One region of the Pseudoflavonifractor sp. HNCC25GI2 genome, then DNA from elsewhere that is predicted to be linked to it. Evidence: predicted binding sites of a transcription regulator. Region 1 holds the regulator's gene; each other region holds the start of a gene.
The links. Region 1 encodes HrcA, which represses chaperone genes, less so after heat shock. Its sites were predicted from a motif close to TGTTAGCACTCNNNNNNNNNGAGTGCTAACA; they were not measured.

Region 1 (10,079 bases):
TGGCTGGCCTCCCGGCGCAGCAGGTCCTCTACCTGCTGCAGCTGCTCCACGGTGTTGACGCCCAGCATCTCGTCGGGGGAGCAGGTGTCGCACAGGCCTACCCGCAGGCCCCGAGCCTTCAGCAGGGCAGGCACGTCGGTGAGGTACAGCTCGCCCTGGGCGTTGTCCTGGTTGAGCTCATTGAGCACGGACAGCAGGGCGGGGACGCGGAAGACATAGGTGCCGGTGTTGACCTCGGTGACTGCGGCCTGTTCGGGGGTACAGTCCCGGGCCTCCACAATGCGCTGGAAGGAGCCGTCGGCCTCCCGCAGCACCCGGCCGTAGCTCCCGCCCTCGGGGAGGCGGGCGGAGAGCATGGTGCAGGAATTGCCCTCCTCCAGGTGGGTCTTGGCCAGGGCCTGGAAGGTGGCCCGGCTCATGAGGGGGGTGTCCCCGCAGCAGACGATGAGGTGGCCCTCATAGCCCTCCAGCAGGGGGGCGGCATACTGCACGGCACCGCCGGTGCCGTTTAATTGCTCCTGAACGGCGTGGGGATACTGGGGGAAGGCGGCCAGCACCGCCTCTTTCTTCCAGCCCACCACCAGGATGATGTCCTCGGGGGGCAGGAAGGACAGACTCTCCACTACATAGTGCAGCAGGGGCTTGCCGTCGGCCAGGCGCATCACCTTGGGCAGGTCGATGCCCTCCGTCTGCAGGCGGGTGCCCTTGCCCGCGGCCAGCACCAGAGCTTTCATGTTGGTCATATCAAAACGCTCCTTTGTAACACAGTGAAATTACACCCACAGACGGGGCAGCAGGGAGTAGAAGTCGCCCTTCTCCTCCCACAGCAGCAGCAGGGAACCGTCCTCCACGGACACCGTGGCCTCCTGACCCTGGAATTGATTGCTCACTCCGATGGGGAAGCTGCCCAGCAGGGTGTAGTCCTCCAGGGGGAACTTCAGCCCCTTGAGGGTGACCCCCTTGGCAGTGCCGCTGTTGCAGAAAATGGACAGGTAGCCGCTCATGGAGGCGGGGAAGGTGAGGGTGCCGTTTCGCAGGGCGGTGGCCACCGTCTTTTCTCCCGCCAGGAAGCCCTGGGCGCCCTGAGTGGTCAGCCAGTCCAGAATCTGGAGGTTGCCCAGAGTGTGCTCCAGCCGTCCGCCCACGCCGCCCAGCAGAATGAAGCGGCGGTAGCCCAGATCCAGCCCCTTGCGCAGGGCAAAGGCCACGTCGGTGTCGTCCTTCTCCACCGGCAGCTGGATGAGGTTGGGGTGGGAGGGGGTGTAGCCCAGGGAGTCAAAGTCCCCCACCACCAGGTCGGGGGTGACGCCGTAGGCCATGAGGGAGTCGTAGCCCCGGTCGGCGGCGATCACATAGTCGCCGGGGGCGGGGTAAGGACGCAGAGCGGGGGTCAGGGACATGGCCCCCACCACATAACAGATGCCGGACGAATTTGCCACAGCGCATACTTCCTTTCCAAATTTAAAAGCGAGAAGCTTGCTCCCACATGTCTTCCGGAATGTCCGGCCAATACCGGGCGGAGCCATAGGGGAGAAATACCAGTTCAACATGCTCCGGCAGGCCATAAAAACGCCGGAAACTTTGGACCCGATCCGGGTTGCCGGGGTTGCGGCCCCAGAAGTAGAAGAGGGATTCGGATTCCGTGGGGAATACCGCGGAGGAGCGTTCGCCCCGGACAGCCAGGTCAATCTGCTCCATCCGCACCGCCTCATTTTCTCCGATGAGGGCATAGACCCACACATGAAAGCCCACCGCGGCAGCCAGAGCCAGCCCGGCCAGCAGGCGGCACGGGCGGGGCCAGGGGAAGTCGGAGAGTAGGGACAGCCCGCACAGCAGCAGACACAAAGCGGAGGGGAACAGGCACCTGGGACCGCCCTCCTGAATGAGGGCAAAGGGAACCACCATGCCCGCCGCCGCGGCCAGCAGCAGAAGCCGGGGAGCTCGGGTTCCCGGACGGTCCCGCACCACGATCACAGCAGTCAGGCCGAGCTGAAGAAGGGGAGCGGCGGCCCGCAGAAGGGGCCAGGGGTGGACCCACTGGGAATTCAGAATCAGGTGGTGCATCATCCAGGCGCAGAAGAGGCTGTATCCGCCCATCCAGACGCCCGTTGCCGCCACCGCCCATTTGGGCGCACCCTGCCGGGACAGCCGCCATACACAGCCCGCTGCCAGCAGACCAGAGACGGCAGGGAAGTTTTCAAACAACCCCGGAAGGGCTTCGTATGTGGTAAAGTAGCGTGTCGTAACCGTGGAAACAATTTCCGGGAGGGGGGCGTCCGGGGAAAAGGCCAGCCTGCGGATGCCGTCCAGAGCCTGGCCGTTGGACATCAGGTCGGAGTACAGGGCGTTGTGAAACATCAGCCAGGTGCCCAGAGCGCAGGCGGCCAGAGAGGCCAGGGCGGGCAGCCGGGCGCGGCGGGTAACCAGAGCGTAGCCTGCCACCACCAGAGAGGCCACCAGCAGCATCACGGAGATGTTTTCCGCAAAAAGCTGTGTGACCAGACAGCAGAAAAACAGGGCCAGGGACAGCAGTGCAACGCTGCCCTTCCGGGAGGAAAAGGCCCGCTGCCACAGCAGCAGGACCAGCAGCAGGAACAAACCGCCCAGTACAAAATTGGCAAATGCGGACACCCAGCCAAAGACCTGCCGCCAGCAGAAGAGGGGCATGGCGAACAGAACTCCGCCGGCCAGCCCGACCAGGGGAAGCCGATCCCTGCCTGTCTCAGGAGCGGTCAGCCGGACGGACAGCAGAGGCAGGAGAAACATGACCGAGCCCATCACCAGGGTTTTGACCAGGGGAGAGCGGGTCATAATCAGGACAAAAAATGTACCGGCATAGCGGCTGTTCATGGCGCCGGAGCGCCAGAGAGCCCAGCTTTCTTCCAGTCCCCAGTCCCAGTCATCGTGGGTATAGGGCACATTCCAGGCGATAAAGAGACAGCAGAGGAAAAAAATCAGAAGAGCGGCCTGGCGGGACCAGCACTTCGGAGAGGACATGATCCTCGCTCCTTCCACATAATCGCGCAAAGTAACACGGTTTCATTATATACACCCGCGCTTTTTTTGGCAAGGCCCGCGGCAGAAAGTTGAGGTGGGAAACCGTCCTTGACTTTCCATTTGCCAGAGAATAGAATATCGATGGTATGAGTACAAAAGACCCCCAATTTGGGGAAGGAGAGAGACTATGGCGCACTATTTGGACAACGCAGCCACCACGCCGGTGCGGCAGGAGGCGGCCCGGGCGGCCCTGGAGGCCATGACAGAGGGCTGGGGCAACCCCTCGGCCCGGTACGCCCTGGGCACCCGGGCGGCAGAGCGGCTGAAGGAGTGGCGGGCGGAGGTGGCCCTGGGCCTGGGCTGTCTGCCTGAGGAGGTCTGTTTCACCTCCTGCGGCACGGAGAGCGATAACTGGGCCATCCAGGCGGCAGTGGAGCTGAACAAACGGAAGGGCAAGCACATTGTCACCACCGCCATTGAGCACTCCGCCGTGCTGGAGCCCTGCCGGGCGCTGGAGCGGCAGGGGTACGAGGTGACCTACCTCCAGCCCGGCCGGGACGGAACCATTTCCCCGGAGGCGGTGGCTGCCGCCCTGCGGGAGGACACGGTGCTGGTGTCCATGATGCTGGTGAACAACGAGCTGGGCACCATTCTGCCCGTGGCGGAGGCGGCCCGGGCCATCCGGGCGGCGGGCTGTCCGGCTCTGCTCCACTGCGACGCGGTGCAGGGCTTTTTAAAGGTACCCTTTACTCCCAAGGAGCTGGGCGTGGACTTTCTGAGTATCAGCGGCCACAAGATTCACGCCCCCAAGGGCATTGGAGCCATGTACGTGCGCAAGGGGCTGAACATTCAGCCCATGATTCGGGGCGGAGGGCAGGAGAGCGGCCTGCGCTCGGGCACCGAACCCACCAGTCAGATTGCAGCCCTGGCCGCCGCGGTGAAGGCGGGCCGGGAGACGCTGGAGGCGGATCTCCGGCACATGGCCGATCTGAAGGCCTGCGCTGTGGAGCGGCTCACCGCCAGCGTGCCCGGACTGCGGGTGCTGACCGAGGGGGGCGCGCCCCACATTCTGCCCATCACCCTGCCCGGCTACAAGAGCGAGGTGGTGGTGCGCTTTTTGAGCGACCTGGGCATCTATGTCTCCTCGGGCTCGGCCTGCCACAAGGGCAAGCCCAGCCATGTCTTTGCCGCCCTGAACCTGCCCAAGAAGGAGCGGGACGGGGTGCTGCGGGTGAGCTTCTCCTATGATACCACCCGGGAGGATGTGGACGCCCTGGCCCAGGGCCTGGAGCGGGCGGGCCGGCAGCTGTTTACTGCCCTGTCCTGACGGGGCGTTTGTTGGAAGGAGTGGAGGGCCGACGCGGGAAGGGCGGCGGCCCGGGGCCCCGGGAGGGGCGCGGAAGGAATGTGAAAAAGGAGTGGACGTGTGTTTTCTTACATGAGGCGGGAGCCTGGCTTTTACCGCCAGGTGGTGGCGCTGGCCGCCCCGATTGTATTGCAGAATCTGATTACCAGCACCCTGAGTATGGCGGATACCTTTATGGTGGGTATGCTGGGCGAGGCGCCCATGGCGGCGGTGACCCTGGCCAATATTCCGCTTTTTGTGGTGCAGCTGTTTATTTTTGGTGTCCAGAGCGGAGCCTCGGTGCTGATTAGCCAGTACTGGGGAAAGCAGGACATGGAGGCCATCAACCGGGTTATCGGCGTGGCACTCTGGGTGGTGCTGCTGGTATCCTCCGCCTTTGCCGCGGTGCTTTTGATTTGTCCCCGGGAGTTCCTCAGCCTGTTCGGCAACCAGCCGGACGTGGTGGCCATGGCCGCTGAATACGGCAGCATCGCCGGTATATCCTATGTGTGCAACGCATTCACTATGATTTATGTGGCGGCTTACCGCAGCATGGAGCATCCCGCCCTGGGCATGTATATCCTGGCGGCCTCCATGACGGTGAACACCTGCCTGAACTGGGTGTTCATCTTCGGCAACCTGGGCGCCCCGGCCCTGGGGGTACAGGGAGCGGCTCTGGCCACCCTCATTGCCCGGTGCCTGGAGGTGGTCATTGTGGTCACCCATATGGTAAAAACCCGGTTCTTCCGGGTGCGGGCGGGGCTGCTGGTCCGGCCCGGAGGCTCCATGGTGCGCCGGTTCCTCCGCTACGGCGGCCTGGTGGTGCTGAACGAGACCATGTGGGGTCTGGGCACGTCGGTTATGCCCACCATTATGGGCCACATGGAGGGCAGTACGGAGATTCTGGCCGCCTATACCGTGGCGGGCAACGTGGAAAAGATGTGTACCGTGTTTTCCTTCGGCCTGGCCGCCACCGCAGCGGTCATCATCGGACGGGAAATCGGCGCGGGACGCACCAAGAACCTGAAGAACGTGGGCCTGACCATGGATACCCTTGCGGTAATGTGCGGCCTCGTCCTGTGCGGGCTTCTGCTGTGCTTTGTGCGGTTTGTGGCGCCCCAGTGGGTGTTCCCCCTGTTCAAGCTCTCTGCGGGTGCCAGCTCCGTGGCTACCATGATGATTACCGTCATGGCCTGTGTCATGCCCCTGCGGAACTTCAACACGGTCAATATTGTGGGCGTGCTGCGGGGCGGCGGAGATGTGCGGGCGGCCACCCTTATTGATGTGGGCAACCTGTGGCTGGTGGCCATCCCCTATGCCGTGGTGTGCGGCGTGCTGCTGAGAACCTCGGTGTTCTGGGTCTATCTGGCCTTCGGCGTGGAGCAGATTGGAAAATTTGCCGTAGGCGTCTGGCGGCTGCGGTCCGGCCGGTGGGTCCGGGACCTCACTGTGGTGGGATAATCGAATACGAAAAAATAACAGCTCGTTTTTCAAACGAGCTGTTATTTTTTGTCCTCATCGACACGATTCGACACGTACTGCAGAAGGATTGTCTCTATCATATTAGATAAGTTACGGTTTTCCTCCTTGGCATAGACCCGGAGCTGTTCCACCAAGTCTTCTTCCAGACGAAAGCTGTAAGTCTTTTTTTCAATTCCCATATTATCACCTTATCTTTATTGTATGGAAATGTAATACAATGTTCAAATATTGTATTGCATTATATTGTGTTATAATGTAATATTTTAAAAGGAGGCGATTTCCGTGGCAGAATTCTGTTTGGATTGCTGGAACGAGATGAACGGGACCCACTATACTCCGGAGCAGGTGGTGCTGGAGGAGGATCTGTGCGAGGGCTGCGGGGAGTGGAAGCCGGTGGTGGTGGGCTTTCGGGGCAATCCGCTGACCGAGTGGTTCCGGGGGATATACGGCCGCCTGGAGGACTGGGCGGCCCGTCGGAGGGAGCAGGAGCGGTAGGTGCGCCTGCCCCAGGAAACACGTCCATTTCTGGCGTTTAATTTTAGCAATGGCCGGGCTTTTCTGCAAAGAAAGGTCCGGCCGATTTGTTTAAAATAAATTCATAAAGTGCCTATTGACAATTTTTGTACCCGGTGGTACATTATCTTTAGCACTCGGGGATAATGAGTGCTAAAACCATAAACCAAAGAAAGGGCGGTGGAAGCATGGAGCTCAGTGACCGGAAAAAACGAATTTTACGCGCCATTGTGGAGACCTATATCGCCACCGCCGAGCCGGTAGGCTCCAAGGCCGTGGCCGAGCGGGCGGGACTGGATGTGTCCTCCGCCACCATCCGAAATGAGATGGCGGACCTCACCGACCTGGGCCTTCTGGAGCAGCCCCACACCTCCGCGGGACGGATTCCCTCCCCGGCGGGCTACCGGCTGTATGTCAACGAGCTGATGGATCAGCACCAGCTCACCCTTCAGGAGACCGAGCGCATCAATCAGGCGCTGAACCTGAAGATGGAGGAGCTGGACCGGGTCATTGACCGGGCGGGCAAGGTGCTCTCCCAGATCAGCGACTATCCGGTGTTCACCATGGCCGAGGCCAAGACCCGGATTACCGTCAAGCGGTTTGACCTCCTCATGGTGGAGGAAAACGCCTTCATCGCCGTGGTGATGACGGACAACTCCGTGGTGAAGAACAAGCTCATCCGCATGCCCGACGCCCTGTCCGACACCCAGCTGCAGCTGCTGTCGGCGGTGCTCAACAGCTCCTTCGTGGGCCTGACCCGGGAGGAGATGGAGCAGACGCTGGACAAGATGGAGGCCCGTACCGCTCCCGCCGCCTTTGAGCTTATCTCGCTGGTGGTGGACTTCGCGGTGGAGGTCCTGGCCGACCAGAGCCAGAAAAAGATTCACACCTCGGGCATCACCCATCTGCTGGAGCACCCGGAGTACCACAGCCTGGATAAGGCCAAACCCCTGATGACCTATCTGGCTGAGGAGCAGGAGGGCTCGAAGCTGCCCGTCAGCCTGGCCCGGGGCACCAACATGAACATACTCATTGGACCGGAGAATGTCAGCGACGCCTTGAAAGACACCAGCGTGGTCATGGCCAGCTATGACATTGGAGATAATATGCGGGGCGTCATCGGTGTGGTTGGTCCCACCCGGATGGACTACGCCAAGGTGACCGCCCGTCTGTCCTACTTCGCCGACAGCCTGACCCGAATGTTCGGCAAGGGCGAGCTGCCCCCCGGCGAGGACAGTGAGGACAAGGAATAAAGAAAAAAGGAGCGCGCAGACGTGAGCAAAAAGGAAACAAAAAAGCAGGATCCCGTTCAGGAAACGCCTCAGGACCAGGCGGCTCCCCAGCAGGAGGAGACCGTGCAGCCTCAGGGCGAGCAGACCGCACCCCCTGAGGAGGACCCGCTGCTCCGTGAGCTGGAGGCCCTCAAGGACCAGAACGCCCAGCAGGAGGACAAATACCTCCGTCTGGCCGCTGAGTACGACAACTACCGCAAGCGCACCGCCAAGGAGAAGGAAACCATCTGGACCGATGCCAAGGCGGAGACCGCCGCGGCCTTCCTGCCGGTGTACGACAATCTGGAGCGGGCCCTGAAGCAGGAGACCGCCGACGAGGCCTACAAGAAGGGCGTGGAGATGACCATGAACCAGCTCAAGGAGGTTCTCTCCAAGCTGGGCATCACCGAGATTCCTGCCTTGGGCGAGGCCTTTGACCCCCAGAAGCACAACGCCGTGATGCATGTGGAGGATGAGACCCTGGGTGAAAACACCGTGGCTGAGGTCTTTCAGGCCGGCTTCCAGTGCGGCGAAAAGGTCATTCGGTTCGCCATGGTCAAGGTGGCCAATTAAAACGAAGCGCGGAGGCGTGCGGAGCAGCGAGGATGGACCGGAGCGAGGGCGAGCGGAGGACCGCATAGCGGTCTGAAGACCAGCCCGAGACGAAGGGAAGCCGCGCGTCGCGCAGCCGCCGCAGCGTGACAAGCCGAAGCGCGCAGCCGCTGCAGCGTGACAACCCGAAGCGCGGAGGCACCGCGGCGCAACAATCTAATTTCCCAATTCATTTTGTAAATAACAATCTTTCATATATTTAGGAGGAAAACATTATGTCCAAGATTATCGGTATCGACTTAGGTACAACCAATAGCTGTGTGGCCGTCATGGAAGGCGGCGACGCCGTTGTCATCCCAAACGCGGAAGGCAACCGTACTACCCCCTCTGTGGTCGCGTTCTCCAAGGACGGCGAGCGTATGGTGGGCCAGGTGGCTAAGCGCCAGGCCATCACCAACCCCGACCGCACCGTGATTTCCATCAAGCGTGAGATGGGCTCCGACTACAAGGTGTCCATCGACGGCAAGAAGTACACCCCCCAGGAGATCAGCGCCATGATCCTTCAGAAGCTGAAGGCGGACGCCGAGGCCTATCTGGGCCAGCCTGTCACCGAGGCCGTGATCACCGTTCCCGCTTACTTCACCGACGCTCAGCGTCAGGCCACCAAGGATGCCGGCAAGATCGCCGGCCTGGAGGTCAAGCGTATCATCAATGAGCCCACCGCCGCGGCTCTGGCCTACGGCGTGGACAAGGAGACCGCTCAGAAGGTCATGGTGTATGACCTGGGCGGCGGCACCTTCGATGTGTCCATCCTGGACATCGATGACGGTGTCATCGAGGTTCTGGCTACCGCCGGCAACAACCGCCTGGGCGGCGACGACTTCGATAAGTGCGTCATGGACTGGATGGCTGCCGAGTTCAAGAAGACCGAGGGCGTGGACCTCACCGGCGACAAGGTGGCTATGCAGCGCCTGAAGGAGGCTGCCGAGAAGGCCAAGATTGAGCTGTCCGGCGTCACCTCCACCAACATCAACCTGCCCTATATCACCGCCGATGCCACCGGCCCCAAGCACCTTGATCTGACCCTGACCCGTGCCAAGTTCGACCAGCTCACCGCTCACCTGGTGGAGGCCACTGCTGGCCCCGTCCGTCAGGCCATGGGCGACGCCGGCCTCACCGGCAGCGACATCTCCAAGGTCCTGATGGTGGGCGGCTCCAGCCGTATCCCCGCGGTTCAGGAGATGGTCAAGAAGCTCACCGGTAAGGAAGGCTTCAAGGGCATCAACCCCGACGAGTGCGTGGCTCTGGGCGCGGCCCTGCAGGGCGGCGTGTTCACCGGCGACGTGAAGGACCTGCTGCTGCTGGACGTCACCCCCCTGTCCCTGGGCATTGAGACCATGGGCGGCGTGATGACCAAGCTCATCGACCGCAACACCACCATCCCCGTGAAGAAGAGCCAGACCTTCACCACCGCCGCCGACAACCAGACCTCCGTTGAGGTCCACGTGCTCCAGGGCGAGCGTGAGATGGCTCAGTACAACAAGACTCTGGGCAAGTTCCACCTGGACGGCATCGCTCCCGCACGCCGCGGTGTGCCTCAGATTGAGGTGACCTTCGACATCGACGCCAACGGCATCGTGAACGTCTCCGCCAAGGACCTGGGCACCGGCAAGGAGCAGCACATCACCATCACCTCCTCCACCAACATGTCCAAGGAGGACATCGACAAGGCCGTCAAGGAGGCCGAGCAGTTTGCCGCCGAGGACGCCAAGCGCAAGGAAGAGGTTGACGTCCGCAACCAGGGCGACCAGATGGTCTATCAGACCGAGAAGACCCTGGAGGAGATGGGCGACAAGATTCCCGCCGCTGACAAGGCCAATGTGGAGTCTGCTCTGGGCAAGCTGAAGGAGACCCTGAAG
Region 2 (10,079 bases), on a different contig from region 1:
CTGCCGGAAGCTGGCCGCGGCGACGGTGGGCAGCAATGCAGGGCAGGCCAGATTGTATTTCTCCGGGGTTCGGGAGAGCGAGGAGGGGCTGGAGGTATCCTTCAACTACTGCCTCAACGGCATCCCGGTGCGGCTGGAGGACGGAACGGCGGCCTGGTTCCAGGTGGAAAACGGGCGCATTACCCGGTTTGTGCTGCGCTACCGCAGCTATACAGACAGCGGAGAGACCTCGGTGGTTCTGCCCATTCCCCAGGCGGCGGCGGCCATGGAGGCCATGGGCCTGGAGGGCGAGGAGCTGCTGCTGGTCTACTCCGACAACGGAGGAGAGACGGTGAGCGCCTCCTGGGCGGCCACCGGGAACGGAGCTTAAAGCGGAGGTGAGACGATGGAATGGCCAAAGCTGAAAAACATCATTCTGATCATTCTGATCCTCACCAATTTGTGCCTGCTGGTCTTCGTGGCCCAGGGAGAGCTGCGCAACAGTCAGCTGCAGCGGCAGGCCCGGGAGGAAGCCATCCAATTTTTGGCGGACCGGGGAATCACGGTGGATGAGAAGCAGGTGCCTCAGACCATGGAACTGCTGCCCCAGACGGTGGAGCGGAACCTGGAGGAGGAGAGCCAGCTGGCTGCCGCCCTGCTGGGACAGGGGGTAACCGTGGAGGACCGGGGAGCGGGTGTGTACCGCTACTCCAACTCCACCGGCTCCATCCAGTTTCACAGCGATGGGTCCTTCAGTGCGGAGTTCTCTTCCGGCGCCTTCCCTATGGGGGAGGACCGGGTGAAGGACTGCACGGAGCTGCTGGAGAAGCTGAACTTTCGGGGCGAAGTGCTGAGTGAGAAGGAGGATGCGCTGGTGTTCCGCCAGACCTGGAACGGGTATCCCCTCTTTACCCAGCAGGTCACCCTGGAGATTTCCGACGGCTGCCTGACAGCCATGACCTCCGGGCGGCGCCTCATCGGCGAGCCGGTGGAGGACACCACCCGGCAGCCCATCACGGTGGTCACCGCGCTCATCAACTTTTGGAACGGGCTCAACGCCCTGGGCGACGTGTGCAGCCGGATTGATACCATTACTCCCGGCTATGTGTCGGTGACCGCCTTGTCCGGCCCCATGACCCTGACCCCCGTGTGGCAGATCACCACGGATACCGGGGCCTATCAGCTGGACACCCTGACGGGGGAGCTGAGCCGGGTGGTCTGAGAAACGCGGCGTTTTCGCCCCTTCCCGCACAGCCGGTGTGCTATGCTGGGCGGGGCGGCCCCGGGAATGGGCATCGGCCCAAACGGAGAGATTGAGGAAGTGTGTCAATGCAATTGAGCAAGGACAGCCCCATCGGGGTCATTGACTCGGGAATTGGGGGCTTCAGTGTGGCCCGGCAGGTGCAGAAGCTGCTGCCGGGGGAGAATCTGATTTATCTGGGGGACGGGGCCCACATTCCCTACGGGAATCATCCCCGGGAGACCATCGTGGCCATGGCCCGGTACATGTTCCGCTTCATGGAGCGGAGGAAGGTGAAGGCTCTGCTGGTGGCCTGTAATACCATCTCCTGTGTGGTGGAGCAGTGCCAGGACGCGGTGTCCTGCCCCACCATCAACGCGGTGCAGGCGGGAGCGGACGCGGTGTCCCGCATGGATGTGGAGAAGGTGGGGGTCATCTCCACCGTCTTTACCCACCAGTCCCGGTGCTACCCCAGCCGTATCCGGGCCCAGAGCCCCAAAAAGGTTGTGGTGCTCAGCTGCGGCTGCCCCGATCTGGCCCGGCTGGTGGAGCACAACCTGGGCGATCCGGCCGGTATGGCCCAGGTGGAGGATAACCTGCATAAGGAGCTGGACCACATGGTGCTGGTGGACAAAATCCAGTGCTGTGTGCTGGGCTGTACCCACTACCCCCTGGTGGCCGACAGCATCCACAAGCTGTACCCGGACCTGCCTCTGGTAGACCCGGCGGAGCAGATGGCTCTGGAGCTGCGGGACTACCTGGACCGGGAGGGGCTGCGCCGGGAGGCGGGTATTCCCGGCCGGCTGGACATTTTTACCACCGGAGACGTGAAGGAGTACGCCCTGCGGGCCAAGCAGGTGGGGCTGGAGCGGCTGGGCTCGGTGGCCTTTTACCCGCCCATGGAGCTGTAAGGCGGGAACAGACAGAGAAAGAACGAGGTGTTGCCTGTGGATAAGGGACTGACCTATGCGGTGCCCACGCTGTTTGGGCTGGAGGGGCTGTGCGCCGATGAAATGCGCCGCCTGGGCCTGCCGGAGGTGCGGGCGGAAAACGGACGGGTGCTGTGCGGCGGAACGGAGGCCGATCTGCCCCGGCTCAATCTGAATCTGCGCACCGGAGAGCGGGTGCTGCTGGTGCTGGGGACCTTCCACGCCGGCGACTTTGATGCCCTGTATGAGAAGACACGGGCCCTGCCCTGGGAGCGGTTTATCCCTCGGGAGGGACAGTTCCCGGTGAAGGGGCACAGCCTCAATTCCACCCTCCACTCGGTGCCCGCCTGCCAGTCCATTGTGAAGAAGGCGGTGGCCGCCCGGCTGGGGGAGAAGTACGGCCTCAGTACCTTGCCGGAGACGGGAGCTCTCTACCAGATTCAGTTTTCCATCATGAAGGACACTGCCACCCTGATGCTGGACACCAGCGGGGCGGGCCTTCACAAGCGGGGCTATCGGGCCCAGGGCGTGGCCGCGCCCCTGCGGGAGACTTTGGCTGCCGCCATGGTGATGCTCTCCCGGTACAAGGGGCGGGATCCCCTGTGTGACCCCTTCTGCGGCAGCGGCACCATTCCCATCGAGGCCGCACTCATCGCCAAAAACCGGGCCCCCGGCCTCAACCGCACCTTCTCCGCCCAGAAGTGGACCTGCGTGGACAAGAAGCTGTGGCTGGAGGCGGCGGACGAGGCCATGGACAAGGAGTTTGACGGGGACTACGAGATATGGGGCGGCGATTTGGATCCCCAGGCCGTGGAGCTGGCCCGGCACAACGCCCAGCTGGCTGAGGTGGACGACCTGGTGCGCTTTGACGTGGACGACGCCCGCACCTTCCACTGGGGCGGCATCCGGGGGCGGGTGGTGACCAATCCCCCCTATGGCGAACGAATTATGGAGCGGCGGGAGGCCGAGGAGCTGTACCGGGCCTTCGGAAAGGCCTGGGCCAAGTTCCCGGAGGGCTGGAAGCTCTTTCTCCTCTCCTCCCACACCGAGTTTGAGCGTACCTTCGGCAAGCCGGCCGATAAAAAGCGCAAGCTCTATAACGGCATGCTGAAGTGCGATCTCTTCATGTACCTCTGAGCAGGAGTGGGGCATGCGCCGTTTCGCATGGCCGACTTTGCCGGAGGGCGGAGAGATGGTTTAGAAAGAGATAAGAGGGTGGCGGGTATCCGACATATTTTTATAATTAACCCGGCGGCGGGGAAGAAGGAGAGCAACGCCCATCTGGAGGGCCTTTTGGACCAGCTGAGCTTTCCCCATGAGCGGCTCTATACCACCGGGGAGGGGGACGCCTGCCGTCTGGTCCGTCAGGCTGCGGAATCCGGAGAGGACGTGCGCATTTACGCCTGCGGCGGGGATGGAACCCTCAACGAGGTGGTCAACGGGGCGGCGGGATATCCCAACGCCGCCATTACCTGTGTGCCCAAGGGGACGGGCAATGACTTTTTAAAGATCTTCGGGCCGGACTACCGGACAATTTTCTATGACCTGGAGGCCTTGGCTGTGGGGCCGCAGGCCTCTCTGGACCTGATGGACTGCAACGGCAAGCTGGGGCTGGACGTGGTGTGTGCCGGGGTGGACGCCCGCATCGCCGCCGACGTCCACCGCTACAAGGACTGGCGGTTTCTCTCCGGCAAGGGGGCGTACATCGTCTCCCTGGTGGAAAATATCCTGTTCAAGGGGATCACCCGGCCTATGGAGGTCAAAATGGGAGACCTGGACTGGCGTGGAGACACGGCCATCGTGTGCATCTGCAACGGACGGCACTACGGCGGCGGCTTCATGCCGGTGGCTGACGCCATGCCGGACGACGGAGTGCTGGATATGCTGATGGTGCCCAAGGTCAGCCTCTTTACCTTTGTCCGGCTGGTGGGCAAGTACGCCAAGGGACTATATAAGAACTATCCCCAGCTGATCCGGGACTACCACGGGCAGAGCATCACCTACTCCTCCAACCAGACCATTACCACGGTGGTGGACGGCGAGGTGATGCGGGATACCTCGTTCACCGTGCGGCTGTCGGAGAAGAAGGTGAACTTCTTCTACCCCCAGGGGGCCCACTGGTGAGGGGCGAGGAAATGGGGATTAGCACTCCCATCAAAACTTTGTGAACGAAACGTAAACTTTAAAAAAATCAACCCCAATTTTTTGAAAAAAGGGGTTGATTTTTTTGCTGGAAACAGGTATCATCATACTTGGATTTGGCACTCGGACAAAATGAGTGCTAAACCAACTTGAATTTGTTAATACCAAATATCAATATAAGGAGGAACCCGTTATGAAACTCAAGCCTTTGGCTGACCGCGTGGTTGTGAAGCTGGTGGAGGCCGAGGAGACCACCAAGGGCGGCATTATCCTCACTGGCGCCGCCAAGGAGAAGCCCGAAGTGGCTGAGGTGCTGGCTGTCGGTCCCGGCGGACTGGTGGACGGCAAGGAGGTCCAGATGACCGTGAAGGTGGGCGACAAGGTGATTACCAGCAAGTACGCCGGCACCCAGGTGAAGCTGGACGGCGAGGAAGTTACCATCGTCCGTCAGAACGACATTCTGGCCATTGTCGAGTAAGCTGCTCAGACGCCATCATTTTATCGTTGTAAATCCATTCTCATATATTGGAGGTTTTTGTTATGGCTAAGATTATTTGCTACGGCGAGGAAGCCCGCAAGGCCCTGGAGAAGGGCGTCAATCAGCTGGCTGACACCGTAAAGATCACCATGGGCCCCAAGGGCCGCAACGTGGTGCTGGACAAGAAGTTCGGCGCTCCCCTCATCACCAACGACGGTGTGACCATCGCCAAGGAGATCGAGCTGGAGGACCCCTTTGAGAACATGGGCGCCCAGCTGGTGAAGGAAGTTTCCACCAAGACCAATGACGTGGCCGGCGACGGTACCACCACCGCCACCCTGCTGGCTCAGGCCATCATCCGCGAGGGCCTGAAGAATCTGGCTGCCGGTGCCAACCCCATGGTCATGAAGAAGGGCATCTCCAAGGCTACCGATGCTGCCATCGAGGCCATCAAGGCCAACAGCCAGAAGGTCAACGGTTCTGCTGACATCGCCCGTGTCGGCACTGTCTCCTCCGGCGATGAGGCCATCGGCGCTCTGATTGCCGAGGCTATGGAGAAGGTGGGCCACGACGGCGTCATTACCATCGAGGAGTCCAAGACCGCCGAGACCTACTCCGAGGTCGTGGAAGGCATGCAGTTTGACCGGGGCTACATCACCCCCTACATGGTCACTGACACCGAGAAGATGGAGGCCAACCTGGACGACGCCCTCATCCTCATCACCGACAAGAAGATCTCCAACATCCAGGAGCTGCTGCCCCTGCTGGAGCAGGTGGTTCAGTCCGGCAAGAAGCTGCTGATTATCGCTGAGGACGTGGAGGGCGACGCCCTGTCCACCCTGATTGTGAACCGTCTGCGCGGCACCCTGAACGTGGTGTGCGTCAAGGCACCCGGCTTCGGCGACCGCCGCAAGGAGATGCTGCAGGATATCGCCATCCTGACCGGCGGCCAGGTCATCTCCGCCGATGTGGGTCTGGAGCTGAAGGAGGCTCAGCTGAGCCAGCTGGGCCAGGCCCGTCAGGTGAAGGTCACCAAGGAGAACACCACCATCGTCAACGGCGCTGGTTCCTCCGAGGAGATCAAGGCCCGCGTGGGTCAGATCAAGAGCCAGATCGAGGTTACCACCTCCGACTATGACCGTGAGAAGCTGCAGGAGCGCCTGGCCAAGCTGGCCGGCGGCGTGGCTGTCATCAAGGTCGGCGCTGCCACCGAGGTGGAGATGAAGGAGAAGAAGCTGCGCATCGAGGACGCCCTGAACGCCACCCGCGCCGCCGTGGAAGAGGGCATCGTGGCCGGCGGCGGTACCGCTTACCTGAATGCCATCCCCGCTGTGGAGAAGCTGTATGCTGAGGCTGAGGGCGACGAGAAGACCGGCGTGCAGATTATTGCCCGCGCTCTGACCGCTCCTGTGAAGCAGATTGCCGCCAACGCCGGCATCGACGGCTCCGTGGTTCTGGAGAAGATCAAGGAGTCCGGCAAGATCGGCTATGGCTTCGACGCCTACAAGGAAGAGTACTGCGATATGATTCCCGCTGGCATCGTGGATCCCACCAAGGTGACCCGCTCCGCTCTGGAGAACGCTGCCTCCATCGCCAGCACCCTGCTGACCACCGAGGCTCTGGTCGCCGACAAGCCCCAGCCCCCCGCACCCGCTGCCCCTGCTGCCCCTGACATGGGCGGCATGTACTAAGCCAAACGATTCCAAAGCCCGCGGCCTCGTGCCGCGGGCTTTTTTGTGGGCTGGGGCTTGTCGGCGAAGCCGACCTGGGGACCCGGCCAAAGCCCAGCAGAGCGGGTTTGGCCGGGAGAGGAGGAGTGGCGGAATGAGCAAGACCTGCCGTCTGGACGGCAGGGTGAGGGATAAGAATCTTACGACGAAGGCGAGCGGAGAGCGCCCACGGATAAGCGGGAACGGCCCCTGAACGGAGCCCGAGAACGAAAGAACAACCTGAAATTTTAAGAGAAATTTAATGGAACTGAATATCTTTTGGTGGCATTCCTTGTGGCAATGTGCTATGATGAAGACACCAGTAAGCTCCGGGTAGATCGGCCCGGGGGGAAAGGAGTTCATATGCTTCCAAGCACGATTTGGCTCATTGCCCTCGTTGTCCTGGTGATTGGCGAGGCCCTGACGGTGGGACTCACCTTCATCTGGTTTGCGGTGGGTGCGTTGGGCGGACTGATTGCTGCGGTGCTGGGAGGAAATATCTGGATTCAGATCGTGGTATTCCTGGTGCTGTCCGGTCTGTCTCTGGCGCTGATTCGCCCCTTTGCCGCACGGCTTCTGAAGACCAGCCGTACCCCCACCAACGCTGACCGGGTGATCGGAAAGACCGCTGTGGTCACCGAGGCCATCGACAATGTGGAGGGGAAGGGACAGGTCAATGTCTCCGGTCAGGTTTGGTCTGCCCGCAGCGAACACGATGTGGTCATTTCCGTGGGCACAGAGGTGCGGGTGCTGCGTATTGAGGGAGTAAAGCTGTTTGTGGAAGCGCTGTAACCGGCGCGGAAAAGGAGTACATATGGAACTGATATTGAAGATTATCCCCTGGGTTATTCTGGCGCTGTTTATTTTGATTCTCCTGGGTTCCTGCATCAAGGTAGTGCCCCAGTCCCGGGCCTTCGTCATCGAGCGCCTGGGTGCGTTCCGCACGGTCTGGGGTGTGGGTCTGCACTTCAAGATGCCCCTTTTTGAGCGCGTGGCCAAGAATGTGTCCCTGAAGGAGCAGGTTGTGGACTTCCCGCCCCAGCCGGTTATTACCAAGGACAACGTGACCATGCAGATTGACACGGTCATCTACTTCCAGATTACCGACCCCAAGCTGTACGCCTACGGCGTAGAAAATCCCATGTCCGCCATTGAGAATCTGACTGCCACCACTCTGCGCAATATCATCGGCGACCTGGAGCTGGACCAGTCTCTCACCAGCCGCGACCACATCAACGGTCAGATGCGGGCCATCTTGGACGAGGCCACCGACAACTGGGGCATCAAAGTCAACCGGGTGGAGCTGAAGAACATCATGCCGCCCCGCGACATCCAGGAGTCCATGGAGAAGCAGATGCGGGCTGAGCGTGAACGCCGTGAGGCCATCCTCCAGGCTGAGGGCCAGAAGCAGTCCCAGATCCTGGTGGCAGAAGGCGAGAAGCAGAGCGCCATCCTCCGGGCAGACGCCGCCAAGCAGGCCGCCATTCTCCAGGCTGAGGGTGCCAAGCAGGCCAAGATTCTGGAGGCCGAGGCCGAAGCTGAGGCCATCCTGAAGGTGCAGCAGGCTACCGCTGACGCTATCAAGCTCATCAACGAGGCGCAGCCTGGCGAGGGCGTCATCAAGATCAAGGCTCTGGAGGCCTTCGAGGCGGCTGCCAACGGCAAGGCCACCAAGATCATCATTCCCAGCGAGATTCAGGGCCTGGCCGGTCTGGCCGCCGCAGCCAAGACGGTCTTTGACACGGAGGACCCCAAGGCAACCATTACCAAAACGGTACCCAAGACCTGATTCATCACCGCCCCCGCCGGCTGTTCCGGCGGGGGCATTGTGTTGTTCCGGGACCGGTTCAAACCTTAATTCTATTTTAATTTGACTTTGCCGGGGCGTATGATATGATGGAAAAAACCGGATGTTTCAAATGAAATGAGAGGAGAGAGGAAAAATGAAACGACTGCTTGCGTTCCTGCTTACCCTGGGGCTGATGGCGGGTACCCTCGCCCCTGCGTCCGCGGAGGAGGCTTCTGTAACTGCGGAACCCCTTCCCCTGTGGGCCTATGGGATGCTGGCCGACAGCTATGCCATGGGCTTGGTGGGCGATGAAATCTATACCCAGCACAACCAGGTAGTGACCCAGGAACAGGTGACCGCCATGACGGAAGTAGTTTCCGACAAGCTGGCCCTGCTGGGTGTGGAGCAGCGGACGGCGGATACCGAGGGCCTGGTGCTGGACACCACCCGCGGCGGCGTGGTCAATGCCTTCTATCAGGCGGCTGCCGACTATGCGTTCCCTGGCGTGGAGGAGGGCCCTGAGGCGTTTATGGTCTCCGTGGGCGCCCTGTGCGGCGATGGGACCGGGCTCCATCTGGACCGGCCCTGCACCCTGCTGGAGGCGGCTACCATGGCCAACAGCCTGATTCTGGCCCTGTATGACGGGCAGAACGCCGGTTCCCTGGGCCTTCTGTGGAAGGCTACCGGAAACGGCAACACGCTGTACCTGCTGGGCTCCATCCATACTGACCGGAACAACGTCTACCCCTTCCATAAGCAGCTGCGGGACATTATCCTCAATTCTGAGCAGGTGTCCTTTGAGCTGGACTTCAACGATGTGCAGCAGGTGATGGAGTTTACCGCCATGCAGGTCTACTCCGACGGCACCACCCTGGCCGACCACATCTCTCCGGAGCTCTATCAGGCGGTGGTGAAGACCCTGGGTCAGATGGGCATGGAGGAGGAGCTGGTGTCCCAGTACAAGGCCTGGGCCCTGGCCACCAGCCTGCAGTCCCTGGCTACCACCGACGAGACCACCAGCAGCAACGCCATGGCCATTGACCTGTACGTCAACGCCAAGGCGGTGAACGCGGGCATCGACATCGGCGCCGTGGAGACCTACGCCTTCCAGGGCGGCATCTTTGACAGCCTGTCTCCGGAGTACCAGGAGGTCTATCTGGCTTCCTCTCTGCTGATGGTGCTGGATGTGGACACCATGGACGAGGCTACCAAGAAAGCCATCACCGATGTGCTGGGTGAGGAGGCCCTCACCGCCGACACCCAGGCCGCGCTGGAGGAGGAGATGGCCCAGATCGGCATTTGGATGGACCAGTGGAAGGCCCGGGACACCCAGGGCTTTGCCCAGGCCTATCCCAAGGATGAGGTCATCAACAGCGACGATGAGCTCAACAGCAAGCTCTTTACCGACCGGGACCCCGGCATGATCGCCTATGCCGACGCCTATCTGGAGCAGGACGGTGCCCACACCGGCCTTCTGGTGGTGGGCGCGGGCCACATGATTGGCTCGGGTGGCATCGTCCAGGGCCTGAAGGATCTGGGCTACACCGTGGAAGTGGTTGAAAAGCCCTAATAAGAAGCGGGAAAAAGGTCCCCGGCCACAGGCCGGGGACCTTTTTTGTCCTCAAATTAACCAGCAGTTAAAAGAACACCCATTTTCTGTCGCACCCCTCCGTTGCGGGAGGGAAGGGAGCTCTGCTATCATAGGGACAGAAGAAACGCTGCAAATGAGGAGGAAGGGCACATGAATTTAAATGAAATCATCCGGCAGCGGCGGCAGGCGATGGGGCTCACTCAGGAGGGACTGGCGGAGCGG
Region 3 (10,079 bases), on a different contig from region 1:
TTTCCGCCTTGGCCGCGGGGGTGAGGGTGACGGTGAGCTGCTTATCCTCCAGACGCTTGTTGAGCTCGGCCACCATCAGGTCGATGATGTGGGTCACGTTCTCCTTCGTGAGAGGCTTATAGAAGACAATCTCATCCAGCCGGTTCAGGAACTCCGGGCGGAAGGAGCGCTTGAGCAGCTCGTTCACCTGGTCCCGGGCCTCCTGGCTGATCTCGCCGTTTTCATCGATGCCGTCCAGCAGGAACTGGGAGCCCAGGTTAGAGGTGAGGATGATGATGGTGTTCTTGAAGTCCACCGTGCGGCCCTGGCTGTCGGTAATCCGGCCGTCGTCCAGCACCTGCAGGAGGATGTTGAACACGTCAGGGTGGGCCTTCTCCACCTCATCAAAGAGGATGACGGAGTAGGGGTGACGGCGCACCGCCTCGGTGAGCTGGCCGCCCTCCTCATAGCCCACATATCCCGGAGGGGCACCGATGAGCCGGGAGACGGAGAATTTCTCCATGTACTCGGTCATGTCGATGCGCACCAGGTTCTTCTCGCTGTCAAAGAGGGCCTCGGCCAGGGTCTTGGCCAGCTCCGTCTTACCGACACCGGTGGGACCCAGGAACAGGAAGGATCCAATGGGTTTATTGGGGTCGGCGATGCCGGCGCGGCTTCTCAGAATGGCCTCGGACACCAGGCGCACCGCCTCGTCCTGGCCCACCACACGCTTGTGGAGGATGTCCTCCAGATGCAGCAGCTTCTCCCGCTCGCCCTCCATGAGCCGGGCCACGGGGATACCGGTCCAGCGCTCGATAATGCGGGCGATCTCCTCCTCGGTGACCTTGTCCCGCAGCAGGGAGCGCTGACGGCTCTCATTGGCAATCTGCTCCTCCGCCTCCAGGGCCTTTTTCAGCTCAGGAATCTTGCCGTACTGGAGCTCGGCGGCCTTATTGAGGTCGTACTCCCGCTGGGCCTTCTCCAGCGCGGCGTTGGCGGCTTCCAGGTCCTCACGGAGCTTCTGCACCTTGCCGATGGCGCCCTTCTCGTTGTCCCACTGGGCCTTCTTGGCCTTGAACTCCTCCCGCATGTCAGAGAGCTCCTTCTGGATTTCCGCCAGGTGCTCCTGAGAGAGCTTGTCGGTCTCCTTCTTCAGGGCGGCCTCCTCAATCTCATGCTGGATGATCTTCCGCTGGATGACGTCCAGCTCGGTGGGCATGGAGTCCATCTCCGTGCGGATCATGGCACAGGCCTCATCCACCAGGTCGATAGCCTTGTCGGGCAGGAACCGGTCGGTGATATAGCGGTTACTGAGGGTGGCGGCGGCGATGATGGCGCCGTCGGTGATTTTCACACCGTGGTACACCTCGTAGCGCTCCTTCAGGCCACGGAGGATGGCGATGGCGTCCTCCACCGTGGGCTCGTTCACCATGACGGGCTGGAACCGGCGCTCCAGAGCGGCGTCCTTTTCAATATACTGCCGGTACTCATTGAGGGTGGTGGCACCGATGCAGTGGAGCTCGCCCCGGGCCAGCATGGGTTTGAGCAGGTTGCCTGCGTCCATGGCGCCCTCGGTCTTGCCCGCGCCCACAATGGTATGAAGCTCATCGATGAACAGGATGATCTTGCCCTCGGACTTCTTCACCTCATTCAGGACGGCTTTCAGACGCTCCTCAAACTCGCCGCGGTACTTGGCGCCGGCAATGAGGGAGCCCATATCCAGGGCAAAGATGGTCTTGTCCTTCAGGGAGCTGGGCACGTCCCCCTTTACAATCCGCTGGGCCAGGCCCTCGGCGATGGCGGTCTTGCCCACGCCGGGCTCGCCGATGAGGACGGGGTTATTCTTGCTCTTCCGGGAGAGGATACGGATGACGTTCCGGATTTCATCATCCCGGCCGATGACGGGGTCCAGCTTGTTCTGACGGGCCCGCTCCACCAGATCGGAGCCGTACTTCTTCAAAGCATCATAGGTCTCCTCCGGGTTGTCGCTGGTAACCCGCTGATTGCCCCGGACGGAGGCCAAAGCCTGCATGACCCGCTCCCGGGTGACGTTATAGGTGCGGTAGAGCTGGCTCAGCTCCCGGTTGGCGCTGTCCAGCAGGCCCAGGAAGATGTGCTCCACCGAGATATACTCGTCCTTCATGGACTCTGCCGCCTGCTCGGCGCTCTTCAGTGCCTTGTCCACGTCCTGAGCCACATAGATTTTGTCTGCCTCCCGGCTGCCGCCGGATACCTTGGGCAGCTTTTCCACCTCGGCCTTGATGGCCGCCTCAAAGCTGGGCACCGTCATTCCCATGGCGGTGAGCAGCTGGGGAATAAAGCCCTCCTGGTCGGACACCAGCGCCAGCAGCAGGTGCTGCTGCTCAATCTGCTGCTGCCCGTACTCCTGGGCCAGATCCCTGGCCCCCTGGATGGCAGAAAGGGATTTTTGCGTAAACTGATTCATATTCATATGGAAGAAACCTCCTTTTCGGGTTTCCATTTTTTGTATTAAGTTTTAGCACTCGTATTATCTAAGTGCTAAAATTATGATAGCCTATTTCCTCCCATTTGGCAAGGGGGTTGGGCAAATTTTTTCAAAGAAAAGGCAGGCCCGCAGGCCTGCCTTTTCCGCATATCCATCCTTACTGGATGGCGATCTTCCGGCTCTGGGGCTCGGGCTCACCCTGCTTGGGCAGAGTCAGCTTCAGCACGCCGTTTTCATAGCTGGCGCTGATGGCGTCTTCCTGAATGCCGGAGACATTGAAGGAACGGGTGAAGCTACCCACACGGCGCTCCCGGCAGACATACTTGCCGTTCTCATCCTTGTTCTCCGAGGTCTCATCGTGCTTGGCGGTGATGGTCAGCAGGCCATCCTGCAGGTGCAGGTCAATGTCCTCCTTCCGGAAGCCGGGCAGGTCGGCCTCCAGCAGGAAGTGGTCGCCCTCATCCTTGATGTCGGTACGGAAGGCGGGCATCTGGCTGCGGTCCACGGGGAAGAAGCTGCGCTCAAAATCATCAAACAGGCTGTTCAAACTATTATTGGTGTAACGTCCAAAGGGAAGCAAACTATACATAACTCAAAACTCCTTTCGGGCCGGGTTTCTGCGGCACCTCGCCGTTCCCTGGGCCCTTCTTAACTTTGGCTTTAGTATAGCTCCGGATTATGAACAATTCTCGCAAACTTTATGTCTAAATTGTAAATTCTAGCACTCTCAAATATAGAGTGCTAATTTCATTTTCTCCATTCTCCTCGCTTCTTGCCGGAAGAATGAAAGAATGTTATACTTAATTTTGTCGATTCTATTCCGGGAGGGATTTGTTTGAAGGTACTTATTTTTGGTTCTCAGGCCCGTTACCAGGCCTATCAGCCGGATTTTGTGGCCCAACTGCCCGTGGAGCCAGTGTTTTGCCCCATTGACCAGCCTCTGCACGAGGCCGCTGCCCGGCACCCCGACGCCCAGGCTCTGTTTGTGGACGCCATCACTCCGGTGGAACGGGCCATGATGGAGCTGCTGCCCCAGCTGAAGCTCATCCACTCCGAGGGCGTAGCCTTTAACCGCATTGATCTGGAGGCCGCCCGGGAACGTGGTATTTTTGTGTGCAACAACAAGGGCTGCAACGCCGCCTCTGTGGCCGAGCACACGGTCATGCTCATGCTCATGGCTCTGCGCCACGGCATCACCGGCCACAACGCCGTCAGAGCCGGACAGCAAATCACCATGAAGGAGGCTGTGATGGTCTCCGATTCCCCGGAGCTCGGTCTGTGCACGGTGGGCCTTGTGGGCTTTGGCGACATCGCCCAGGCCACCGCCCGCCGCCTCCAGCCCTTCGGCTGCCCCCTCTACTACTATACTCCCCACCGCCGTCCGGAGGCGGTGGAGCAGGACTTTGGCGTTACCTACCTGCCTCTGGAGGAGTTGGCCGCCCGGTGCGACATTCTCTCCCTCCACTGCGCGGTGACCGATGAGACCCGGGAGATGGTCAATGCAGATCTCCTCTCCAAAATGAAGCCCAACGCCATCCTGGTAAACACCGCCCGGGGTGACCTGCTGGACAACCAGGCAGTACGTCAGGCCCTCATGGAGGGACGTCTGGGCGGCATCGCCGTGGATACTCTGGCACCCGAGCCCACCCCCGCCGACCACCCTCTGGTGGACCTGCCTCCGGAGGTGCAGGACCGGGCCATCTACTCCCCCCACCTGGGCGGCATCACCGGCGGCTCCTTCCGCCGGGCCCACGCCAACATGTGGAACAGCCTGCGCCTGGTATTGGAGGGCAAGCGCCCCAACTTCATCGTCAACGGACTGTAAAGGAGTTTCTATGCCCGCGTTTCTCTTAAAAGTCGTTCTTGTCTGGCTGGCAGTCATCAACCTCATTACCTTCACCCTCATGGGGCTGGACAAGTGGAAGGCCCGGCGGGACGCCTGGCGTATCCCGGAAAAGACGCTGTTTCTCGCCGCCCTGCTGGGAGGCGCCCTGGGCGGTACGGTTGGGATGCATCTCTTCCACCACAAGACCAGGCACTGGTATTTCCGCTTTGGCTTCCCTGTTCTGCTGATTTTACAGCTTCTGCTGGCCGGATTTCTGGCCTACCGATTTTAGTAAAAAATCCCTGCTGCCCATTGGACAGCAGGGATTTTTTCATATTCAGAACCGATGCACCCATCCGGAAGAAAACCAGACGGGAATCAGCCAGGCAATGGAATAAACCAGCAGGTTCAGGGGGGACAGGGAGCTGTAAGCCACAGCGGACACCAAGTAGGCCGCCAGGGCCATACCCAGTACCGCGCCCATACAGCACAACACTGCGCCCACCCGGGCGGCACGGCGCAGACGGCGGGCTGCGGTCACCGCCTCAGCAAAGGGGAAGATGCCCTCCCGGCACAGCAGAGCGGTAAGGGTATCCCCGTGGGGCTGCTCCGGATCGGACAGCTCCCGGCGGCGCTCCACCGGCGGAAAGTCCATCTTGTCTGCCGCCAGCTTAAACCGCTGCTGAAGCATGGCGGGGATGAGGTTAAAGTCCCGGGTGGCCAGCACCAGCCCGATTTTCTCCCGCATCAGCTCCTCCACCGAGGGGAAGACTGTATCGGGCAGGGTGTAATTCAGGGCGAAAATACCTGCCAGTTCTCCGTTGATGGCGCAGAACACGGCGCTTTTTACGTTCAGGCCCGGGGGCAGGGAAATTTCCATCAGGTTCATAAAGGCTGCCGAGCCCACCAAGACCTGGTCGCCCCGGATGTTGGCGGACAGACCGCCGCCCTCATAGCAGCACAGGCGCTCGGCGTTGCGCAGCAGTCCGCCCATGGCCCGCAGCTGCTCATGGAACAGCCGGGCCAGGCCGCTGCCCGCGTCCCGCAGCAGGGTGGCGGTATAGGCCATCACCCGCTCCACGGGGAAATTTCCCATTACCTTATAGCCATTAAACTCCACATAGCCCGGCGGAAACAGGTCGGTGTCGGTAATCAGCACCCGACCGCCCCGGCGGGACCCAACCACTCCCGGCCATCCGGCCAGGGCCGCGCCGCTCTGGCTCAGGCGGCGGGCCAGCTTATGAAAGGACCGGCCGTAGGCCAGACCGCTGCCGAAAGCGGCGGAGGCGCTGAACAGCGCCGACAGGCCCCAGGCCAAATTTTCGGTATGTCCGGCACCCACGGTGGCCAGCATAGCCAGCACCACATCGCCCAGCAGCAGCAGCGGACAGACGCGGTGAAAAATCCGCTGAGCTCCGTCATCCATCTGAATCTGGCTGCCGAAGCCCTCCGCCGTGCCCGACCACTTGGTGTAGGCGTCCCGGCCGTTCCATTTGCCCTCGTCCTGGGTCACCCGGTAGGGGCTGGAGGAGGCCGCCGCCACCCGGCAGGACAACCGCTGGGCGCAGCGCTTATGATATCGGCCGTGGAGCAGCAGAAAGAGGTCGGCCAGCACCACCGCCGTATAGGGAAGGCGCAGTTTCTCTCCTGGCTCCAGAGCCAGCAGGATTCCATCTGCCAGAGTAAAGAGACAGGCCAGGGCGGCTAGAGTATCCATCTCCACCTTGCCCCGGAAGGCCCGGCCAATGCCGGTTCCCAGCACGTCCAGTGACAACAGGGCGCCCGCTCCCAGCAGGCCTACGGCAATCCAGCTTTGCACCTGAGCTCCGTCCAGCGGAGGAAGCCAGACAAGCCCCACAGAGGGCACAATCAGCTGCGCCAGCGCAAGAGCGGCCAGCAAAAACAGCAGCAGCGCTCTTGTCCGCAGGCCCTTCAAGCCCTTCCCATAGGTCCGGGCCAGCTCCTGAGGCGGCGTATCCGGCGGAGGCGGCTCCACCTTGGGCGGGCGGCGGAACCGCCGCACATCCTCCTCCGGCTCCTCCTCCTGGTCAGTGCCGGGAATCAGCCGCTCCAGGCGGCGCACCTCTTCCGGGTCGGTGCGCTCGTCCTCCTCAAACATCCGGTCGGCGTAATTGTCCGCCTTCCGGGTAACATCCTTTAAAAAGGATCCCAGAACACTCTCCTCTTCCGGGAACTGGATGACGGCGTCTTCCCCGTCCTCCTCCTGCTCCTCCTCTGAGGGTTCCTCCGTCTCTTCTTCACACGCGTCCTCAAGCTCCTCCGGCTCATCCTCTTCCTCGGGGGGAACCTGAGGATAGGTACGCTCCTCCTCCGGCTCCTGCTCCGGTTCGTCCTCCTCCGGTTCCTGGGGCCGAATCCTTTTTCCCGGGAAAGACACTACCTTCCCTTGGCGGGAGGCGTGGGACCGGCGGGGCGCCGCAGGCCAGGGCAGGTCTTGCTCCTCCTGGCGGGGCTTCACCGGCACGGCCCCCTGTCCCTCAGAGCGCCCCGACCCAAACTCCGCCAGAATGTCATCCAGAGAGAATCCATCCCCGTCGGCGTCCCCGATGAGCGACTTGACCTGCTGCAGGTCATCGTTATTGTTCAGTTGTTTCTTCTCGCGATCGCCCATGGATCCGTTCCTCGGTCTCTGAATGAAAATTTATGCGGGTCCTCAGCCCTCGCCCATGCGCTGGCGCACTGCCTCATAGAGCAGCACAGCCGCCGCAGCCGAGGCGTTCAGGGAGTTGATCTTGCCAAACATGGGGATGGACACGGTGAAATCGCAGTTCTCCGTCACCAGACGGCCCATGCCCTCTCCCTCGCTGCCGATGACGATGGCGGCAGGGCCCTTCAAATCGGCCTTATAGAGGGAGGTGGTGCCCTCGGCCGCGGTGCCGAAGACCCAGATCCCCTCCTCCTTCAGCTCCTTCAGCAGGGCGGGCAGATTGGGCACCCGGGCTACCGGCACATGGGCCACCGCCCCGGCGGAGGTCTTGGCCACCACGGCGGTGAGGCCGGCGGAGCGGCGCTTGGGGATGATCACCCCGTGGGCTCCGGCGGCGTCGGCGGTACGGATGACCGCACCCAGGTTATGGGGGTCACTGAGCTCGTCGCACACCACGATGAGGGGCGGCTCCCCCTTCTCCCGGGCGATATTCAGAATGTCGTCCACACTGGCGTACTCCCGCACGGCCGCCTGGGCAATGACTCCCTGATGGGAGTGGGTGCGGCTCATATTGTCCAGCTTGCGCCGGTCAGCGTCCACCACCACAATGCCCTTTTCCCGGGCCGTGGAGGCAATATGCCCCAGGGCGGCGTCCCGCTCGCCCTTCAGCAGAAAAATTTTATCAATGGCCACGCCGGCCCGCAGCGCCTCAATGACAGCGTTGCGGCCCTCGATGATTCCGTCGTTCTCCGTCTCCACCGGCGCGGAGCGGCGCAGGGGCGGTCTGTTGTTCATGCCTGCATCCTCCCATTTCAATTCCATTCGACAGGTATTGTTCAGTATAACATATTTGACTGCCGGGTGGAAGTAGCAAATTGCCCAGCAGGCTTTTTTCTTCTTTCACAGAAAGTTTACACCCCGCTTCCTTGTTTTTAAAAAAGGAATGTGCTATGATAAACTCCAATGCAACCTGTTTCAACGGGAAAATTATTGAAATATGCGGAGGTATTCTCCTTTGAAACCAGACAAGGGAAACAACAAAAAAAATACCTTTGGCCTCATCACCCTTATTTTGTGGGCTCTGGTGCTGACGCTGCTGTTCCGCAGCTGCTCGGCCTCCTATGCCAGTGCCAACGAGGTACAGGTGGATTACTCCACCTTTAAACAGTGGGTGCAGGAGGATAAGGTAGAACGCGTCCTCATGCAGTCGGGCAAATACACCATCACCCTTCGCGAGGGTGTTACGGTGGAGCTGCCTGAGGAGGACAAAACAACCAACAGCGCCTTCTCCTGGCTGCCCCAGGGCAATCAGGAGGTGGTCTACGTCACCACGCCCACCTCGGTACCGGACGTGGAGATCTACCAGTTGATGGACGAGCATAACACCGCCTACTATGACGAGCCGGTGGACAGCTCCTCCTACATTCTGTCTCTGGTACTCTCCTACCTGCTGCCTGTGGTCATCATGGTGGGCGCCATGCTCTTCCTCTACCGCGGCATTGGCGGCAAGGGCGGCATCGGCGGCATCGGCAATGTGGGCAAGTCCAACGCTAAGGTCTATGTGGAGAAATCCACCGGCGTCACCTTCCGGGACGTGGCCGGACAGGACGAGGCCAAGGAATCGCTGCAGGAGGTTATAGACATCCTGCATAACCCGCAAAAGTACACGGAAATCGGCGCAAAGCTGCCCAAGGGCGCTCTGCTGGTGGGCCCGCCGGGCACCGGTAAGACCCTGCTGGCCAAGGCCGTGGCCGGAGAGGCGGGCGTTCCCTTCTTCTCCATCAGCGGCTCGGACTTCGTGGAGATGTTCGTGGGCGTGGGCGCCAGCCGTGTCCGTGACCTCTTCAAGGAAGCCAGCAAGATGGCCCCCTGTATCATCTTCATCGACGAGATCGACACCATCGGCAAATCCCGCGACAACCGCATGGGCGGCAACGACGAGCGGGAGCAGACTCTGAACCAGCTGCTGGCTGAGCTGGACGGCTTTGATCCAGGCAAGGGCGTCATTGTGCTGGGCGCTACCAACCGCCCCGAGGTGCTGGACAAGGCCCTGCTCCGTCCCGGCCGCTTCGACCGGCGCATTACCATTGACCGTCCCAACCTGGCCGGCCGTCTGGCCACCCTCCAGGTACACACCCGGAAGATTAAGCTGGCCGAAGACGTGGACCTGAAGAAGATCGCCCTGGCCACCGCCGGCACCGTGGGCGCCGACCTGGCCAACCTGGTGAACGAGGCCGCTCTGCGCGCCGTCCGCCATGGCCGCCATCTGGTCACCCAGGAGGACCTGCTGGCCTCCTTTGAGTTCGTCATCGCCGGCAGTGAGAAGAAGAATTCCGTCCTTACCGAGTTCGAGAAGAAGCTGGTGGCCTACCATGAGGTGGGTCACGCTATGGTGGCCTACAAGCAGAAGAACGCTGAGCCGGTGCAGAAGATTACCATTGTTCCCCATACCGAGGGCTCTCTGGGCTACACTCTGCTGATGCCCGAGGAGGACAAGACCAACCTGCGCACCAAGGAAGAGCTGATGGCCAAGATTGCTGTCTCCATGGGCGGCCGTGCCGCCGAGCAGGTGGTTCTGAACACCATGACCAACGGCGCTTCCCAGGACATTCAGGACGCCACCAACGTGGCCCGGAACATGGTGGCCATGTTCGGCATGAGCGAGGAGTTCGGCATGATGGCTCTGGGCTCTGTCCGCAACCAGTACCTGGACGGCGGCTACGGCTTGGACTGCGCCCAGGATACCGCTGCCGTCATGGACAAGGCCGTGAAGGCCATTCTGGACGTGTGCTACGAAGACGCGGTGAAGGTCATCCAGGAGAACCTGGAGGACATGCACAAGGTGGTTGCCTACCTGCTGGAGAAGGAAACCATCACCGGCGGCGAGATGGTGGCCATCATCGAAGGCCGGGACCCCGCTCTGGTAGAGGACGCCTATGCCTCCACCCGCAAGCAAGAGCAGCCCTCCTTCCGCCCCTCCCAGCCCGATCATATTGAGCCCCCCGCCCGTCATATCCACATGATCAGCGAGGAGATCAAGGCGCCTTCCCTGGAGGAGGACGGCCAGTCCCAGGAAGATGAGACGGCCGAGAAGGACAGCCAGGAGCCTGAGACTTCTGCGCAGCCCTCCGATTCCGCTC

Region 2: AC3YUO_RS01460 (co-chaperone GroES) is a predicted target of HrcA. The motif match lies at 4,405-4,435, and genes of this name have one in related genera.
Region 3: clpB (ATP-dependent chaperone ClpB) is a predicted target of HrcA. The motif match lies at 2,475-2,505, and genes of this name have one in related genera.

The regions. Positions count from the first base shown of each region.
Region 1 covers NZ_JBYUOW010000002.1:21,010-31,088, reverse strand. The annotation lists gene AC3YUO_RS02710 (NTP transferase domain-containing protein) at 1-743, opposite strand, end outside; gene AC3YUO_RS02715 (NYN domain-containing protein) at 1-1, opposite strand, end outside; gene AC3YUO_RS02705 (thiamine diphosphokinase) at 774-1,439, opposite strand; gene AC3YUO_RS02700 (hypothetical protein) at 1,462-2,997, opposite strand; gene AC3YUO_RS02695 (cysteine desulfurase family protein) at 3,185-4,324, shown strand; gene AC3YUO_RS02690 (MATE family efflux transporter) at 4,436-5,803, shown strand; gene AC3YUO_RS02685 (DUF6364 family protein) at 5,845-6,003, opposite strand; gene AC3YUO_RS02680 (hypothetical protein) at 6,107-6,319, shown strand; gene hrcA (heat-inducible transcriptional repressor HrcA) at 6,526-7,590, shown strand; gene grpE (nucleotide exchange factor GrpE) at 7,612-8,181, shown strand; gene dnaK (molecular chaperone DnaK) at 8,436-10,079, shown strand, end outside.
Region 2 covers NZ_JBYUOW010000001.1:306,573-316,651, reverse strand. The annotation lists gene AC3YUO_RS01485 (hypothetical protein) at 1-370, shown strand, start outside; gene yycI (two-component system regulatory protein YycI) at 386-1,201, shown strand; gene murI (glutamate racemase) at 1,309-2,130, shown strand; gene AC3YUO_RS01470 (THUMP domain-containing class I SAM-dependent RNA methyltransferase) at 2,167-3,285, shown strand; gene AC3YUO_RS01465 (diacylglycerol/lipid kinase family protein) at 3,364-4,272, shown strand; gene AC3YUO_RS01460 (co-chaperone GroES) at 4,484-4,768, shown strand; gene groL (chaperonin GroEL) at 4,831-6,459, shown strand; gene AC3YUO_RS01450 (NfeD family protein) at 6,841-7,269, shown strand; gene AC3YUO_RS01445 (SPFH domain-containing protein) at 7,292-8,266, shown strand; gene AC3YUO_RS01440 (TraB/GumN family protein) at 8,421-9,836, shown strand; gene AC3YUO_RS01435 (helix-turn-helix domain-containing protein) at 10,008-10,079, shown strand, end outside.
Region 3 covers NZ_JBYUOW010000006.1:34,229-44,307, reverse strand. The annotation lists gene clpB (ATP-dependent chaperone ClpB) at 1-2,431, opposite strand, end outside; gene AC3YUO_RS09295 (Hsp20/alpha crystallin family protein) at 2,604-3,035, opposite strand; gene AC3YUO_RS09290 (2-hydroxyacid dehydrogenase) at 3,282-4,271, shown strand; gene AC3YUO_RS09285 (DUF1294 domain-containing protein) at 4,282-4,563, shown strand; gene AC3YUO_RS09280 (hypothetical protein) at 4,609-6,903, opposite strand; gene rlmB (23S rRNA (guanosine(2251)-2'-O)-methyltransferase RlmB) at 6,946-7,734, opposite strand; gene ftsH (ATP-dependent zinc metalloprotease FtsH) at 7,955-10,079, shown strand, end outside.